One region of the Bradyrhizobium sp. B097 genome, then DNA from elsewhere that is predicted to be linked to it. Evidence: predicted binding sites of a transcription regulator. Region 1 holds the regulator's gene; each other region holds the start of a gene.

Region 1 (5,252 bases):
CAGCCGATGTCGGCGATGGACGGCTATGCCGTGCGCGCGGCCGACGCCGGTGATCTGACGGCCCGGCTCAGAGTGATCGGCGAAGTCGCCGCCGGCCGGCCGCTCGAGCGAATGGTCGGCGCCGGCGAAGCGGTGCGAATTTTTACCGGCGGCGTGATCCCTAACGGCGCCGACGCCGTCATCATCCAGGAAGACACCGCCGTCGACGGCGACCACATCACGATCACCGAGCTAGCTGCCGCCGGACGGCACATCCGCCCGGCCGGCGTCGACTTCCGTGAAGGCGACGTACTGCTCGATGCCGGCAGCCGCCTCTCCGATCGCGCGCTGTCGCTGGCGGCCGCCATGAACTATCCGGAGCTTGCGGTGCACCGCCGTCCGAAGGTCGCGGTGCTGGCGACCGGCGACGAGCTGGTGATGCCGGGCTCGGAGCCCGGCGCCGGCCAGATCGTCTATTCCAACGGCTATGCGCTGCGGGCGCTGGCCCGCGCCGAAGGCGCCGAGACCGTCGATCTCGGGGTTGCCGCCGACACGGTGGAAGCCACCACCGCCGGCATCCGCCGGGCGCGCGAGACCGGTGCCGACATCCTGATCACGACCGGCGGCGCCTCGGTCGGCGACCACGACCTGGTCAAGCAGTCGCTGGAGGCCGAGGGCGTCAAGATGGCGTTCTGGCGGATCGCGATGCGGCCCGGCAAGCCGATGATGCATGGCCGGCTCGGCGCAATGCGGGTGATCGGCCTGCCCGGCAATCCGGTGTCCTCCTATGTCTGCGCCTTCCTGTTTCTGGTGCCGTTGATTCGGGCGTTGAGCGGCCGAAAAGCTGTTCATCATCGCCGCGCGAGCGCATTGCTCGGCCGCGACCTCGCCGCCAACGACCAGCGCGAGGACTATCTGCGGGCGCGTCTGGAGGCGCGCGAGGACGGCACGCTGATCGCAACGCCTGTCATGCAGCAGGACTCGTCCCTGCTCGGGAATCTCGCTGCGGCACGGGCACTTCTCGTGCGTCCACCGTTTGCGCCCGCCGCCGTCAAAGGCAGCGAATGCGAGATCCTGACACTGCCCGAGTGACGGCGCAGACCGCATCGCTTGAGCGCTCGCCGGATGCGTTCACCGGAAATTAAGTGGTTGCGGAACACATATCGAACATATAGTGTCCGTTCATGATTTGTTTCGAGTACTGGTGTGTACAAATGGGAGGCCGCGAGGGAGCGCTTGTGATGAGCACCGTGCTCCTGAGGTCAGGCCCCGCCTGAAAAGTCTCGGAATCGAACGACGCTACCAACCGGGGGAATACTCGAGATGCTCACGCGCAAACAGTACGAACTTCTGCGTTTCATCAATGAACGTCTGAAGGAGGCCGGCGTACCGCCCTCGTTCGACGAGATGAAGGATGCACTCGACCTGCGCTCGAAGTCCGGAATCCACCGCCTGATCACTGCACTGGAAGAGCGCGGCTTCATCCGCCGCCTGCCCAACCGCGCCCGCGCCATCGAAGTCATCAAGCTGCCCGAGCTCGCGGCCGGCGGCGGCAACGGCCGCCGCGGCTTCACCCCGAGCGTCATCGAAGGCACCCTCGGCAAGCGCACAAGCACGCCGCCGATCGCCGAGGACGACGGCAACCGTCCGGTCGCGGTCCCCGTGATGGGCCGGATCGCCGCCGGTACGCCGATCGAGGCGCTGCAGACCCGCAGCCACACCATCAGCGTACCGCCCGACATGCTTGGCTCCGGCGAGCACTATGCGCTGGAAGTGCGCGGCGACTCGATGGTCGATGCCGGTATCCTCGACGGCGACATGGCGCTGATCCAGCGCAACGACGTCGCCAACACCGGCGACATCGTGGTGGCGCTGATCGACGAGGAGGAAGCCACCCTGAAGCGCTTCCGCCGCCGCGGCGCGTCGATCGCGCTGGAGCCGGCCAACACCGCCTATGAAGTGCGCATTCTGCCGCCGAACCGGGTCCGCATCCAGGGCAAGCTGATCGGCCTCTATCGCAAATACTGAATTTCAAATACTTGCGGCGGCGGGGAACGAGCGACACATCGGATCGTTCCTTGGATGATAGGGTAGTGTGCTGTTTGCCCGATGCGCTCCGATACCTCTCACGCAGCGTCGCGTGTTTGTGATCGGGAGCGTTGGGCGACCAGTCGTACAATCGCCCAGAAACGAGGAGACACTCGTTCGCTATCGTCCACTCTGGTAGAGGCCCTATGCCTCAAGGAGAGGCACGGGTCGCTACCTCGATTAGAGGAGCCATCCGATGTGTGACTATAGTCTGCACGCCGTGGCGTCGCGCCCCGCCATTGTTGGAGAGACGCTGATCACCACGACTTTCCGCGGCACGTCGACCCGCGGCTTTGCTTCGGAGACCGATCCCACTGTCGCGGTCTGCATGCTGCCGGGCACCGAGCTCGCTTTCGCCGAGAACGTTCGCTACGACAGCCGCTGGATCTGGACCAAGACGATGAACTTCCGCGTCGGAGTGTTCAACGAAGTCGAGCCCGACGTTCCCGATCGCCATCATGACGCGGTCGAATTCCCCGACGGCAGCCATGTGCTGGTGACCCAACTCGTCGAGGGACAACGCGTCAGCGTGCTGCAATTGCCGGCACTGCATCCGCCGGTCGAGCAGAAGCCGAAGATAGTGGAGCGGCGCCCCTCCGCATTTGCGTCGCTGTTTTTGGGTTGAACGCATCGTCGCCGCGGGATGAGCTGTCCGGCGGCGGATGACCTAAGCGATTTCGAGCGACCCCGGACGCCGGGCTCCGGGGCGCAGCTGGAGAATTGCGTCGACGCGCGCCTTGGCGCATCATCGGGCACGGAGGACGTGCGTGGTGGTCGACAAGGTCACATGGCAAAAGGCTGGACGCGTCACGGAGCCGGGCCGCTACATGTTCCGGTTCGGCTGGCTGACGGTGACGGCTGACGACCTGAAGGTCTGGGAGCAATTCCCCGAGGCTTCCTTCACCCTCGTCAAGAAGCCCGACGCCGGCCCTGACTCCGACGAATACCATCTCGGCCTGTTCGAGTTGCCGACCGGCCCCTCACCCGACAACGGCTAATCTTCGCCCTGCAAATCGGTCTCGGCCGGCGTCGCATCCACGGCGGGCCGCGGCGCGCTGGCGGGTGTGCGTAGCGTCGTCTCGCTCTCGCCATCGCCGGGAACCGCCGGCGACCACGGCCGGTCGATCCCGCCGGGCTTGACCGCATCGATGGCGTAGCCGTCCCTGATGCGCCGCAGCACCAGCGCGCCGTGGCGCCGCAACCGCTCGGCATCGATCACCGAGGCCGCGCAGCCCCGCGGTGCCGGCCGCGCGGTCACGATCAGCGCCGCACGCTCGCAATCGTCGGCCAATGCCTCCGGCCGGCTCGCCAGCGCGACGAAGGCGCCGCCGGGCCCCTGCGTCACACAGCCGCTCGGATCGCAAGAGACGCCCTCGCCGAGCGACGCGTCGGTCGCGGTCCGCGCATCGGCATCCGCCGCCAGCCACTCCTTGACGAGGAAGGCGTCCTTCGCGCTGTGCATGAGATGCAGCCGGCCGTCGCCGCCCCGCACCGCAACGTTGCGACCGTCGGCGGAGACCAGCACGTCCGGCTGCGGCACCCGCAGCGCCCAGACCGAGGCCACCACCAACAGCACCGCGCCCGACCAGCGCAGCGGCGTGCGCAACAGCCCGAGCAGGATGAGACCCGTGCTTGCCACGACCATCGGCCCGATTCCGAACGCCGCCATCCGGCCGACCGCGCCCGGCAGCGCAGCAACCCATTGCGTCACCAGGATCATCCAGTCGATGCCGAACCCCATGATCGCCCAGAACACGCCGTCGAAACCGAACGGCATGGCGAGCAGCCCGAGCAGGCCGGCCGGCATCACGACCGCCGACACCACCGGCATCGCCGCAAGGTTCGCCAGCAGCCCGTAGGGTGTCACGCGGTGAAAATGGAACGCGGCGTAGGGCGTCGTCGCGAGCCCCGCCACCAGCGAGGCCAGCATCAGCATCGTGAGCTCACGCCCGCCCCATAGCGCAACCCGTGCGGTCGCCGAATGGTCGGGCGACGCCAGCAGGTTCGGCAGTCCGATCTGCACCAGCGCCACCAGCCCGAGCGTCGCCGCAAACGACATCTGGAAGCTCGGATGCACCAGCGCTTCCGGCGCGATCGCGAGCACGATCAGCGCCGCCACCGCCAGCGTGCGGAAGGTGATCGCGCGGCGGTCGACGATCACCGCGATCAGCACCACGGCCGTCATGAAGAACGATCGCTGGGTCGCGACCTCCGCCCCCGACAGCAGCAGGTAGAACGCCGCCGCGACGAGCGCGGCCGCCGCCGCCCATTTCTTGATCGGGTGCCCGGCCGTCAGCGCCGGAAACAGCGCAAGCAGCGCCCGGATCGTGAAGAATACGACGCCCGCGACCACCGCCATGTGGTAGCCGGAGATCGACAGCACATGGCCGAGCCCGGAGATGAACATCGCGTCGTTGACCGGCGTCGTGATCGCATCGCGCCGGCCGGTCAGCAGTGCCGTTGCGATCGCGCGCTGATCGCCATCGAGCGTGGTGCGGATGCGCGCGTCGATGGCATCGCGCAGCCACTGCATGAATGCGGCATAGCGCAGCGCGAGACCGCCAGTTGCCGGCGGCTCCCTGGTCTTCACTGCGCCCATCACGAAACCGGATGCGCCGATACCCTGGAAATAGAGATCGCGGCCGAAATCATAGGAGCCCGGACGCTGCGGCCCGAGCGGCGGCATCAGCCGATAATAATCGGCTCAACATATTGATATTACTGCAATAATATACTAAGCCGTATGCCAGCCCACAGATCAACCCACAAACAGCCTTCCCGCCCCTGACGTCGCCGATGGCACAGGCCCTGCAATCTAAGCTGTGCTGGGGATTTCAGTGTCCCAGTTCAGGAAGAAAACGCCGCCGGGCGTGTATTTGTGAGACCGGCGGCGTCTTTTATTGGGACGGGATCAAATCCAAGCAGCCGCCCAGTCCGTTAGACGCTCCGGAAGTGGCTTGTCGAGCAGGCCGGCGACCAGCACAGCGAGCGCCGCGCCTTCGACGTCACCTGCGAAGCCTGAATCGAACTCGACGTTGTTGCCGTCCCATTCGAAATGCAGAACCGCAGAGGCTACCGCCCGCATGCCCTCGATGGTTCTCGGTCGTATCGTGATCACCCGGGCAAACATCGCCCGCAGCCGATCCATGGCATCCTCAAACTCGGCCGTCGCCGCCGTGACGCCC
Region 2 (5,252 bases), 3.3 Mb from region 1:
TGCAGCGCCAGGCTCATCCACCGTCACGGCGGGAAGCACGCTGACATTGTTCTGCGGAGAGCTGGTTTGCGCCTGAGCGCTGGCGACGTTTGCATCCATCGACACAAGCATGACCGAACCGAGAAACGCTGCGTTCATCGCAGCCGTTGATGCAAGCAAGCTGCGCTTGCTCCGCGACGAAGCCATTCCCACCAAGCAATCCCCACACTTCCGCAAGGCCGATCTTGATCGAGCCGTGTGCTCGTCATCGAGCAAGCTCGATTGGGGCGGACTTCTATCGGCGGGATGCGCGAAACTCCACACGCGCAAAATAGAATCCATTGAAGCGCGCGATGCATGACGCTGGAACGATTCAAGATGCGCGACACTGGAGCGATTCAAAAAGACATGTTGTCGCAGCAAACTTTTCAACGCGAGGAATTCGATGCACGTCGTCGCTCTCTCAGAGAGTCTCGCGTGCGAGACACGCAGCGATCACTCAATGAAGTTGATGGCGCCCTGCAATGCCGTCGTGGATTGCGCGCGGCTGCGACCAACACCGGACATCATGTTTGACATCCATTCTATTGAAGGTGAGAGGCCGGTGACCGCCTTGCGTCGAGACGCGCGCTTGGCATCAACCTTCAGCGACAATGGTGAAGCGAATACGCTGACGTGACGGAGTTGGCGCACACGGTCCAACGGCATCATTGCGAACTGACGGGTCGCGCGAACGAACGCTCAATGAAAGGCAGCGCAGAACCGCTTGGCGGTTTTGTCGCGGGTTGCTCGCAACGATGGTGGTGCAAAACGTCACGTCCTCTCAACATGAAAGAGAACGTGCTCAGGCGCGCGGCGCCAAGTGAATGCGCTGCGCCTATTTCTGCTTGGGCAGGAGGCCCTTCAGCTTTTCCATATCCTTGACGTTCATCTTCATGCCGCCGGGCATGATGATGTCACCGGGCTTCTGGTCGCTCTTGCAGGCGCCGAGCCATTTCGCCTCGATGGTCATCGTGGTGTCGCGGGAGCCGGCCGCGCCGCCTTCCGCGTGCGAGGTGCTCTTGACCGTGTAGGCAGAATTGAAATCGCCGACGATCTCGGCATGGCTCTTCATCGACATGCCGGCGACGCTGCACACGCTGTCGCTGACATAGCCGGTCGCGGTCTTCTGGATGTCCTGCTTGGAGCAGACTTCCTTGGCCATCGGCGAGGCCGCCGCGCTCATCTCCTTGTCGGTGGTCTCGTCGGTGCAGTGCTGCATGGTGATTTCCGGCATCGGCCCGCCGGTGCGCACCATTTTCATCTCCCACAGACCGGCCTTGCGGATCGGCAGGTCGACAGCGCTGGCCGCGCCAGTGGACAGGACAAGGCAAACAGCAGAACCAAGCAAGGCAAGCTGTCGGGTCATGCGGTGAGCTCCCGGCTGAACGATCGAAGGATTTGGAGTGCGCTCAGTAGAGCGTGCGCACCGGCCTCTGGGCCGAACCGTAGGGCACCCAGCGGCAGGCGAACGAGATGTAGCCACCCGGGTAGCGCTGCATCGCAAGGAACTTGACCACCTTGCCGTAGGAAGCGCAGTGATCGACGGCGAGCTGCCGCGCGTCGGTCTGGGCCGCCAGCGTATAGGCGATGATACCGCCGGTATCATTGCCCTTGAACGGCGGCACCGGCTGCATCCAGTCGGCTCGCGCCGGACCAACGGCCAGCATCCCGCAAACGGCAACCAGGCACGCGGCCAATTTCCTTCGCATCGCAGACTCCATTTCGCTTGCGACCAACATAGAGTGCGCCGGCGACCATGGAAAGAACGAGCCGGCTCGTGGAGGTGGACTTCTCGGCAGGTGTTGCCGCGCTGCACTTGACCTTGCCGGGGCTTCACGGCACCGTCCCCCGCATCTGATCATCGGGTGGATTCCCATGCGCAACCTGTTCAACTCCCCCAATAAACTCAGCCGCACGCTTGGCCTCGGCGCCGCGCTCGTGGTCGGCCTTCTGGCGTTCGGGGGCACGGCTCAGGCCGCCAATCCGTTCGAATTGAATTTCTGGCTGTCCGGCCCGCGCTATGACGGCCATGTGGCGCCGTGCGAGAAGGCCCTGGCGACCATCAGCGATCAATTCCATGAGAAAGAAGCCACCTTCTGGAATTCGCCGCTCGTGATCACCGGCTTCAGCCGGATCCACGAAACCGCGTTCCGCCCTTGGCAGTCCGACAACATTCCGCGCCGCTATTGCTCGGGAGACGCGGTGTTGAGCGACGGCAAGGTGCGCAAGGTGCACTATTCGATCATCGAGGACGGCGGCTTTGCCGGCACCAACCAGGGCGTCGACTGGTGCGTCGCCGGGCTCGACCGCAACTGGGCCTACAACCCGTCCTGCAAGGCCGCCCGGCCCTGATCTCCGAACAGTTCGGTCAAAACGGAAGCCGCCGCCATCCAGACGGCGGCTTTTGTTCTTGAAATGTTCTAGCGGCCTGCTAGGCTCTGAATGGTCGCGTGAGGGGAGCGTTTGATGCCTCGGTTGGTCACAATTTCCCGATTTCTGATTTCAGTTGCCTTTGTTCTGTGTGGTGCGATGGGGGCCTCGGCCCAGGATCGCCGGCAGAATGCGCCCGGCGAGTTCGATTTCTATGTGCTGTCGCTGTCGTGGTCGCCCTCGTTCTGCGAGGCGGCGAGCGAGCGCGGCAACAACGGCCGCGGCACCCAGGCGCAATGCGGCGGACGGCCATACTCGTTCGTGGTGCACGGGCTGTGGCCGCAATATGAGCGGGGCTTTCCGGAATACTGCCAACGCCCCTCGCCCCGCCTCGCCCGCAACATCATGACCTCGATGCTCGACCTGATGCCGGCGCCCGGGCTGATCTACAACGAGTGGGACAAGCACGGCACCTGCTCCGGCCTCGGCGAACGGGCCTATTTCGAAGCCATTCGCAAGGCCCGCGCCGCGGTGAAGATCCCCGAGGAATTCCTGCAATTGACGGAGCCGAAGACGATCGCGCCCGACGAACTGGAGACGGCGTTCATCAAGGCCAATCCGGGGCTCAGCAACTCCGCAATCTCGGTGACCTGCGACAGCAAGCGGCTCAGCGAGGTGCGGATCTGCCTCAGCAAGGATCTGCAATTCCGTTCCTGCGAGGAAATCGATCGCCGCGCCTGCCGCCGCGATCAGGTGCTGATGCCGCCGGTTCGCGGCGGTTGAAGTCCCGTCCGCGTCAGGGCCGGGCAGACGCGCGTTGTCGCGCCGAGTGTCCCGGCGATGGACGCCATCACGAAACCAGCGAGATGAGGCATAGATGCCCGGGACAGGCCGGGCATGACGCAGTACAACATGCGCACCCTCTGGAGCGCAGCGTCATCGCATGAACTATCGTCACGCCTTTCATGCCGGCGGCTTTGCCGACGTCATCAAGCACATCGTGCTGGTGCGCATGCTCACCTACCTGCAGGAGAAGCAGGCGCCATTCCGCGTCATCGACACCCATGCCGGCGCCGGCCTGTATGATTTGACGTCGAGCGAAGCGCAGCGCGGCGGCGAATGGCTGACCGGCATCGCGCGGCTGATGCAGGCGCGGCTCTCCGACAAGGCACTGCCGCTGATCGCGCCCTATCTCGACATTGTCAGAGCATTCAACCCGCGAGGCGAGTTGAAAGCCTATCCCGGCTCGCCGTTGATCGCGCGGGCGCTGCTGCGTCCGCAAGACCGTATGACGGCCTGCGAGATCGAGCCCGTGGCGCGCAAGCAATTGATCGATGCATTGCGACGCGATGCGCAGGCGCGCGTCGTCGATCTCGACGGCTGGATGGCACTACCCGCATTCGTGCCGCCGAACGAGCGGCGCGGCCTGGTGCTGATCGATCCGCCATTCGAAGCGAAGGACGAGTTCGAGCGGCTGGCGAGTGCCTTCACCGAAGCGTTCGCGAAGTGGCCGACCGGCACATATCTTTTGTGGTACCCCGTAAAAACCCGGAGAGCTACCGACGAGCTCGCGCGCAGCGTGGCTGCAGCAACAGCAAGCAGTCGGCCCGCGGGCAAATGCTTGCGTTTGGAATTCAGTGTGGCGCCGCAAGAAACCGGCGCAGGCCTCGTTTCTACCGGCCTTTTGATAGTGAATCCGCCGTGGACGCTGGCGAGCGAGCTGAAGATCATCCTGCCCGAACTCGAGAGACCGCTTGGTCAAGGCGGCGCCGGACGCTTCAGACTCGAAACGCCTAAACCTTGATCGGTAGCACCCACTGAAAAGTTCTATTTGAGCATAGGCAACGCGCGCGGAACCGTATTATGCTCATCCTGTTACGACTGGCTTTACGTTCCGCTTCCGCGAATGGTTGCGGCGGAGTGACAAGGCCGAAATAAAATCCAGGCAGACCGGTGGCGTGACGCCGGCCTGTTCAGGTGGCCAAGCTTCCGACAAGCGAATGTCGGTCAACCGCTACGCGGCGTGCGCGTAGCGGTGGAGCAATACGGGGGAGGAGTTTCCCGATGGCCATGACTGGGACAGTCAAGTTCTTCAACGGAGAGCGTGGCTACGGCTTCATCAAGCCTGATGATGGCGGCCGCGATGTGTTCGTTCACATCACAGCTGTCGAGCGTGCAGGATTGAAGGACCTGACTGAAGGACAGCGCATTACGTTCGAGGTTGAACCCGACAAGAAGGGCAAGGGCCCGAAGGCGGTCAACCTGGTGGTTTCATGATGAGCGCGCGCGGTGCGTGGCTCGTGATGAACGGCGAATGAAGCGTTGCGTGTGAGTTGACTGCCGGGCGCGTGGCTCGCGCTCGCTGCACGACCGCCTGCATGATGCGGACGCGATTGACGGTGCCCGCATATCCGGTGCGTGCGGCCGCCCGACTGGTTTCGCGGACGCCGCGGCGTTCATGCAGTCGCGCGTGATGTCGTCGTGCTCGGCACAAAGAAAAACCCGGCCGCGCGAGGCGCGGCCGGGAGTTGATGTCAGACGTTTTCTTGTTCTCAGAAGTGATAGTTGATGCCGGCGCGAACCAGGCTGAAGCTGTAGCCGTTCGGCGCGCCGCCGGTGATCGTGAAGTTGCTGTTGGCGAGATCGACGTAGAGATATTCGATCTTGGCGCTCCAGTTGGGGGCAAAGCCCATCTCGGCGCCGGCGCCGACGGTGAAGCCCGCATTGGTATGCGACTCCGATATGCCAAACGTCTCGCCGCGCAGTTCGCCGAAGGCGAGACCGCCGGTCGCGTAGAACAGCACGTTGTTGACTGCATAGCCGGCGCGGCCGCGTACGGTGCCGAACCATGGGTTGGAGAA
Region 3 (5,252 bases), 2.2 Mb from region 1:
CCTACACCGGTCCGAAGATCGTGCTGTTCCGCAACGCCACCAATGGCGGCCGCTGCGGCATGGCGCAGTCGGCGATGGGACCGTTCTACTGCCCGCCGGACAAGACCATCTTCCTCGACACCGGTTTCTTCCGCGAGGTCGAGACGCGCTTCCGCGGCTGCTCGGGCAACGCCTGCAAATTCACCGCGGCCTATATCATCGCGCATGAGGCCGGCCATCACATCCAGAACCTGCTCGGCATCATCCCGCGCGTGAACCGGTTGCAGCAGCAGGCCGGCAGCAAGGCCGAGGCCAACGCGCTGCAGGTCAAGGTCGAGTTGCAGGCCGACTGCCTCTCCGGCGTCTGGGTCAACCGCGAGGAGAAGAAGCGGCCGGGCTTCCTCGAGGCCGGCGATATCGATGCCGCGCTGACCACGGCGAATGCGATCGGCGACGACACGCTGCAGCGGCAGGCGACGGGCCGGGTGGTGCCCGACTCCTTTACCCACGGCTCAGCCGCGCAGCGCAAGCAGTGGTTCATGACCGGCTACCAGCAGGGCACCGTGCAGGCCTGCAACACGTTCGGCGGCAACGGCTAGTCATTGTTGATTGATCGCCGGGTGTAGCCGCGATTTCGGTTCACCTCTCCCGCTTGCGGGGGAGGTCGCATCGCATCTTCAGATGCGATGCGGGTGGGGGCTCTCTCCTCACAAAGCTCCGACTCGCGGCGACACCCCCACCCCAACCCTCCCCCGCAAGCGGGAGAGGGAGCGAGAGAGCAAGCCATGTCGACCGACGAATCCAAAACCTTCATCCCGCTCAACATCGCGGTGCTGACGATTTCCGACACCCGCACGCTGGCCGATGACAGGTCGGGCACCACGCTCGCCGACCGTCTCACCGCGGCCGGCCACAAGCTCGCGGCGCGCGAGATCGTCACCGACGATGTCGGGGCGATCCGGGCCGTGATCCGGCGCTGGATCGCAGACCCGGGCGTCGATGCCGTCATCACCACCGGCGGCACCGGCTTTACCGGCCGCGACGTGACGCCGGAGGCGGTCGAGCCGTTGTTCGAGAAGCGGATGGACGGCTTTTCGATCGCCTTTCATATGCTGAGCCATGCCAAGATCGGCGCATCGACGATCCAGAGCCGCGCTACCGCCGGCGTTGCGGGCGCGACCTTCATCTTCTGCCTGCCCGGTTCGCCCGGCGCCTGCCGCGACGGCTGGGACGGCATTTTGGCCGCGCAGCTCGACTACCGCACGCGGCCCTGCAATTTCGTCGAGATCATGCCGCGGCTGGACGAACATCTGCGCCGCGCCAAGGCGAAGGGCGCGAGCGCGTAGCCACCACCGTCATTCCGGGGCGCACGCAGCGCGAGCCCGGAATCCATTTCGCCGCAGGTTCTGTGGCCCAATGGATTCCGGGCTCATCGCTGCGCGATGCCCCGGAATGACGGTGAGGGGGTGACGCCTAAAGCTCCAGCTCCCACGTCTCCCCCACCAGGTCGACGCCAAAGCTGTGGTGCTTCTCGTCCTTGATGCGCTCAAAGCCGGCGCGCGCGTAGATGCCGCGTGCGGCGACCAGGATGCTCTGGGTCCACAGCGTCATCTTCCTGTAGCCCATCTCGCGTGCGGAGCGGATGCATTGCTCGACCAGCGCGCGGCCGACGCCAAGCCCGCGGGCCTTCTCCTCCACCGCGAGCAGCCGCAGCTTGGCGACCCCGTCGCCGCCGTTGACCAGGAAGATCGAGCCGACCGGCTCGCCGTCGACCTCCGCGATCCAGCAATGCTCGCAGGTCGGATCGAACGATCGCAGAAACTGCGCGCAGATCTCGGCTACCAACGCCTCGTAACTGATGTCCCAGCCATATTCCTCCGCGTAGGCCCGTCCCTGTTGCGAGATCACCCAGCCGATGTCGCCGACGCGATGACTGCGCAGCAGGAAACCCACCGGCTTCTCGGCCGGCGGCTCCAGCGACTGCTCGATCGTGCTCATGGCGCGCACCACGGCTGCACGGCGGTCGCCGTCCATCTGCTTCAGCAGCGCCCCGACCTCGCTGCGCGAACGGCGGTCGAGGTCGGCGGCAGCGGTGCGGCCCTTGGCGGTGAGGGCGACCTCATTGACGCGCTTGTCGGCCTTTGACGGCTTGCGCGTCACGATCTGGCGGCGCTGCAGTGCCTGTAGCGTGCGGCTGACGAAGCCGGCATCGAGGTCGAGATCGCGCACCAGATCGGTCGCGGTGCAGTCCGTGCGATGCGCGAGCTCGTAGATGATCCGCGCTTCCTGCAACGTGAACGAGGAATGCAGCAGCTTCGGCTCGATGATGCCGAGCTTGCGGGTATAGAACCGGCTGAAGCCGCGGACCGCGGCGACCTGGCTCTCGAGGGCGGTGTCATAGGAGTTTGATTTCATCAAACATATTATTTGACAGAATCAAATAATCCGCAAGCGCTTTCTCGTGTTTGCTTCGCGCGAACCGGTGCCTGCTTGGCTTGAATATGCCCTACGCCACCATGATCCGGCTGCGCAGCATGGTGCGCGAGGAGCGGCCGAGCCGGCGCAGCAGGCGCGCCTCGGAGCGGCGGGCGTCCGGCCGGTAGCCGCCGATCCGCTCGTAATGCTCGCGCGCGATCAAGAGGCCCTGTTCGGCCGAGGGGCCGGTGATCATCCGGGCCACGAATTTGAGGCCGTCGCGCAGCCCGGGGTCGGTGTAGGGCGCGCGGGCGTAGCGGAAGATGCCGGCGCGGTCCTTGCCGCTTGCCGCCACCATCTGGATGAACTGGGTGGTCTCCTCGATCCAGCCGGCGTCGAGCACCGCGCCCGGATGCAGGAACATCAGCCAGGGCGAACGCGCCTGCCGCGCGCCTGCGGCGAGCGCCGCGGCGCGGGTGCCCTCGAAACGCAGGAAGTGACAGCCGGCGATGTCGGCGACGCGCTCCATCACATCGCTGTTGGTGCGGTCGACCAGCAGCACCTCGCGGATGACGCCGGCAGCCGCGCCCGGCACCAGCGCCGCGAGCGTTGCGACCGCGGTGCGCTCGACTCCGTCGGTGGGGATGATCACGCTCAGCATGATTTGAGGCTTCGCTGGCTCAAACGGTGGAGAAACTCCGGCCGTGTTATCACCTTGTCATATTCAAAGCAGCCTGTTCGCCTGCAGATTTTTACGTCATCACTTTGTGGATTTTCTCAGGTGATGTTCTTGATTTGTTCTCAGGCTGTGTTAGCTTCAAAGCATGAGCCGAGCATCCTCTCATGCCCTCAAGCACCCGCCGGTAACGGCGCCCTCCGATAACCCGGCGGGTGCACCCACTCCTTTTCCCGAGCTTGCGGTCGCGATCGAGCGCGAGCGGCGGCGCGGCCGCGGCGCGCAGTCCAATGCCACCGGCCGCTACGAGGCCGAGGCGCGGGTTGCCTTCGACGACGGCTGGCAGAGCCTCGAAGACCTGCCGCCGTTTTCGACCAGCGTGGCGCTCGACACCTCGCGCAAGGTGATCACCCGCAACGACTCGCCCGATATCGGTTTCGATCGCTCGATCAATCCCTATCGCGGCTGCGAGCACGGCTGCGTCTATTGCTTCGCGCGGCCGACCCACGCCTATCTCGGCCTGTCGCCGGGGCTCGACTTCGAATCGAAGCTGTTCGCCAAGCCGGACGCGCCCGCGCTGCTGGAAAAGGAGCTGGCGGCGCCCGATTACGAGGCGCGGATGATCGCGATCGGCACCAACACCGATCCGTATCAGCCGATCGAGCGCGAACGGAAAATCATGCGCGGCATCCTCGAGGTATTGGAGCGCGCCGGCCATCCGGTCGGCATCGTGACCAAGTCGGCGCTGGTGACCCGCGACATCGATATCCTCGCGCGGATGGCCAAGCGTAACCTCGCCAAGGTCGCGCTGTCGGTGACGACGCTCGACCCGAAGCTCGCCCGCACCATGGAGCCGCGCGCCTCGACCCCATCGAAACGGCTTGAGGCGATCAAGCGGCTCGCGGATGCCGGCATCCCGACCACGGTGATGGTCGCGCCCGTGATCCCGGCGCTGAACGATTCCGAGATCGAGCGCATCCTCGATGCCGCCGCCCACGCCGGCGCCAGGGAGGCGAGCTATGTGCTGCTGCGGTTGCCGCTCGAGGTGCGCGATCTGTTCCGCGAATGGCTGATGGCGAACTATCCCGACCGCTATCGTCATGTCTTCACGCTGATCCGCGACATGCGCGGCGGCCGCGACTACGATTCGCAATGGGGCACGCGGATGAAGGGCACCGGCCCGATGGCCTGGATGATCGGCCGCCGTTTCGAGATCGCCTGCGAGAAGCTCGGCCTCAACAAGCGGCGCACCAAGCTGACCACCGATCACTTCGCCAAGCCGAAGCGCAACGGGCAGCAGTTGAGCTTGTTCTGACGCCACAGACGTCATTGCGAGGAGCGAAGCGACGAAGCAATCCATGCTTCGGTATATGCGGTACGATGGATTGCTTCGCTTCGCTCGCAATGACGAGAAAGTAAACATGAGTAACGCCCCGACCGCACGCTTCACCGTCCTCACGCTCGGCGTCAGCGACATGCGCGCCAGCATCGCCTTCTACGAATCCCTCGGTTTCACCCGGAAGATGTGCGCGACCGGCGAGGAGGTCGCCTTCTTCGAGACCGGCGGCAGCGTGCTCGGGCTGTTCCCGTGGCATCTGCTGGCCGACGACGCCGGGCTGCCGGATCAGCCGCGCCCGGCCGCGTTCCGTGGTGTTTCGATTGCCTGGAACTGCAACGACGATGCCGAGGTCGATCGCGTGATGGCATTCGCGCTGTCGAAAGGCGCCAAATTGCTGAAGCCCGCACAGCCGACCAGCTATGGCGGTTATTGCGGCTATTTCGGCGATTCCGACGGCCACGCCTGGGAAGTGGTGCGCGCGCCGGGCTTCGAGGTTCTCGAGAGCGGGCGGGTGTCGATTCCCGATTAGTGCGAGCCGAATTGAATAACGGGGAAGGGCGCCGGGTTCCCGGTTGCGCCGCGGAGCCGGCTTGATCACCATCCCCGCATGATTCGGGATAAAGCCAAAAGTGCGTCAAAGACCACGTCGAAGAAGGCGCCGGCCAAATCAGCCAGGCTTGGCAAGCGTGTCGTCGCCGTGACACGGCCGAGCTTTCGGCGCGAGCGCGCGCTGATCAAGCGCGGCATCTGGCCGGTCGCCGGCTGCGACGAGGCCGGGCGCGGCCCGCTGGCAGGTCCCGTGGTTGCCGCCGCCGTGGTGCTGGATCCCGCTCGTGTTCCCAA

The links. Region 1 encodes LexA, which represses DNA repair genes until DNA is damaged. Its sites were predicted from a motif close to TGTTCNNNNTGTGTTCNG; they were not measured.
Region 2: a site for LexA is predicted at 2,427-2,444, ahead of AAFG07_RS35410 (ribonuclease T2). Genes of this name have one in related genera too.
Region 3: a site for LexA is predicted at 3,180-3,197, ahead of AAFG07_RS10190 (PA0069 family radical SAM protein). Genes of this name have one in related genera too.

Annotation. Positions count from the first base shown of each region.
Region 1 covers NZ_CP152412.1:4,438,591-4,443,842, reverse strand. The annotation lists gene glp (gephyrin-like molybdotransferase Glp) at 1-1,071, shown strand, start outside; gene lexA (transcriptional repressor LexA) at 1,303-2,007, shown strand; gene AAFG07_RS20935 (hypothetical protein) at 2,264-2,692, shown strand; gene AAFG07_RS20930 (hypothetical protein) at 2,838-3,065, shown strand; gene AAFG07_RS20925 (ComEC/Rec2 family competence protein) at 3,062-4,753, opposite strand; gene AAFG07_RS20920 (hypothetical protein) at 4,979-5,252, opposite strand, start outside.
Region 2 covers NZ_CP152412.1:7,706,321-7,711,572, forward strand. The annotation lists gene AAFG07_RS35385 (hypothetical protein) at 110-340, shown strand; gene AAFG07_RS35390 (hypothetical protein) at 337-555, shown strand; gene AAFG07_RS35395 (DUF3617 family protein) at 857-1,387, opposite strand; gene AAFG07_RS35400 (hypothetical protein) at 1,431-1,730, opposite strand; gene AAFG07_RS35405 (hypothetical protein) at 1,897-2,373, shown strand; gene AAFG07_RS35410 (ribonuclease T2) at 2,551-3,174, shown strand; gene rlmJ (23S rRNA (adenine(2030)-N(6))-methyltransferase RlmJ) at 3,335-4,195, shown strand; gene AAFG07_RS35420 (cold-shock protein) at 4,456-4,668, shown strand; gene AAFG07_RS35425 (outer membrane protein) at 4,944-5,252, opposite strand, start outside.
Region 3 covers NZ_CP152412.1:2,198,559-2,203,810, forward strand. The annotation lists gene AAFG07_RS10170 (neutral zinc metallopeptidase) at 1-578, shown strand, start outside; gene moaB (molybdenum cofactor biosynthesis protein B) at 765-1,325, shown strand; gene AAFG07_RS10180 (helix-turn-helix domain-containing GNAT family N-acetyltransferase) at 1,453-2,394, opposite strand; gene AAFG07_RS10185 (glycosyl transferase) at 2,486-3,055, opposite strand; gene AAFG07_RS10190 (PA0069 family radical SAM protein) at 3,219-4,385, shown strand; gene AAFG07_RS10195 (VOC family protein) at 4,492-4,938, shown strand; gene AAFG07_RS10200 (ribonuclease HII) at 5,017-5,252, shown strand, end outside.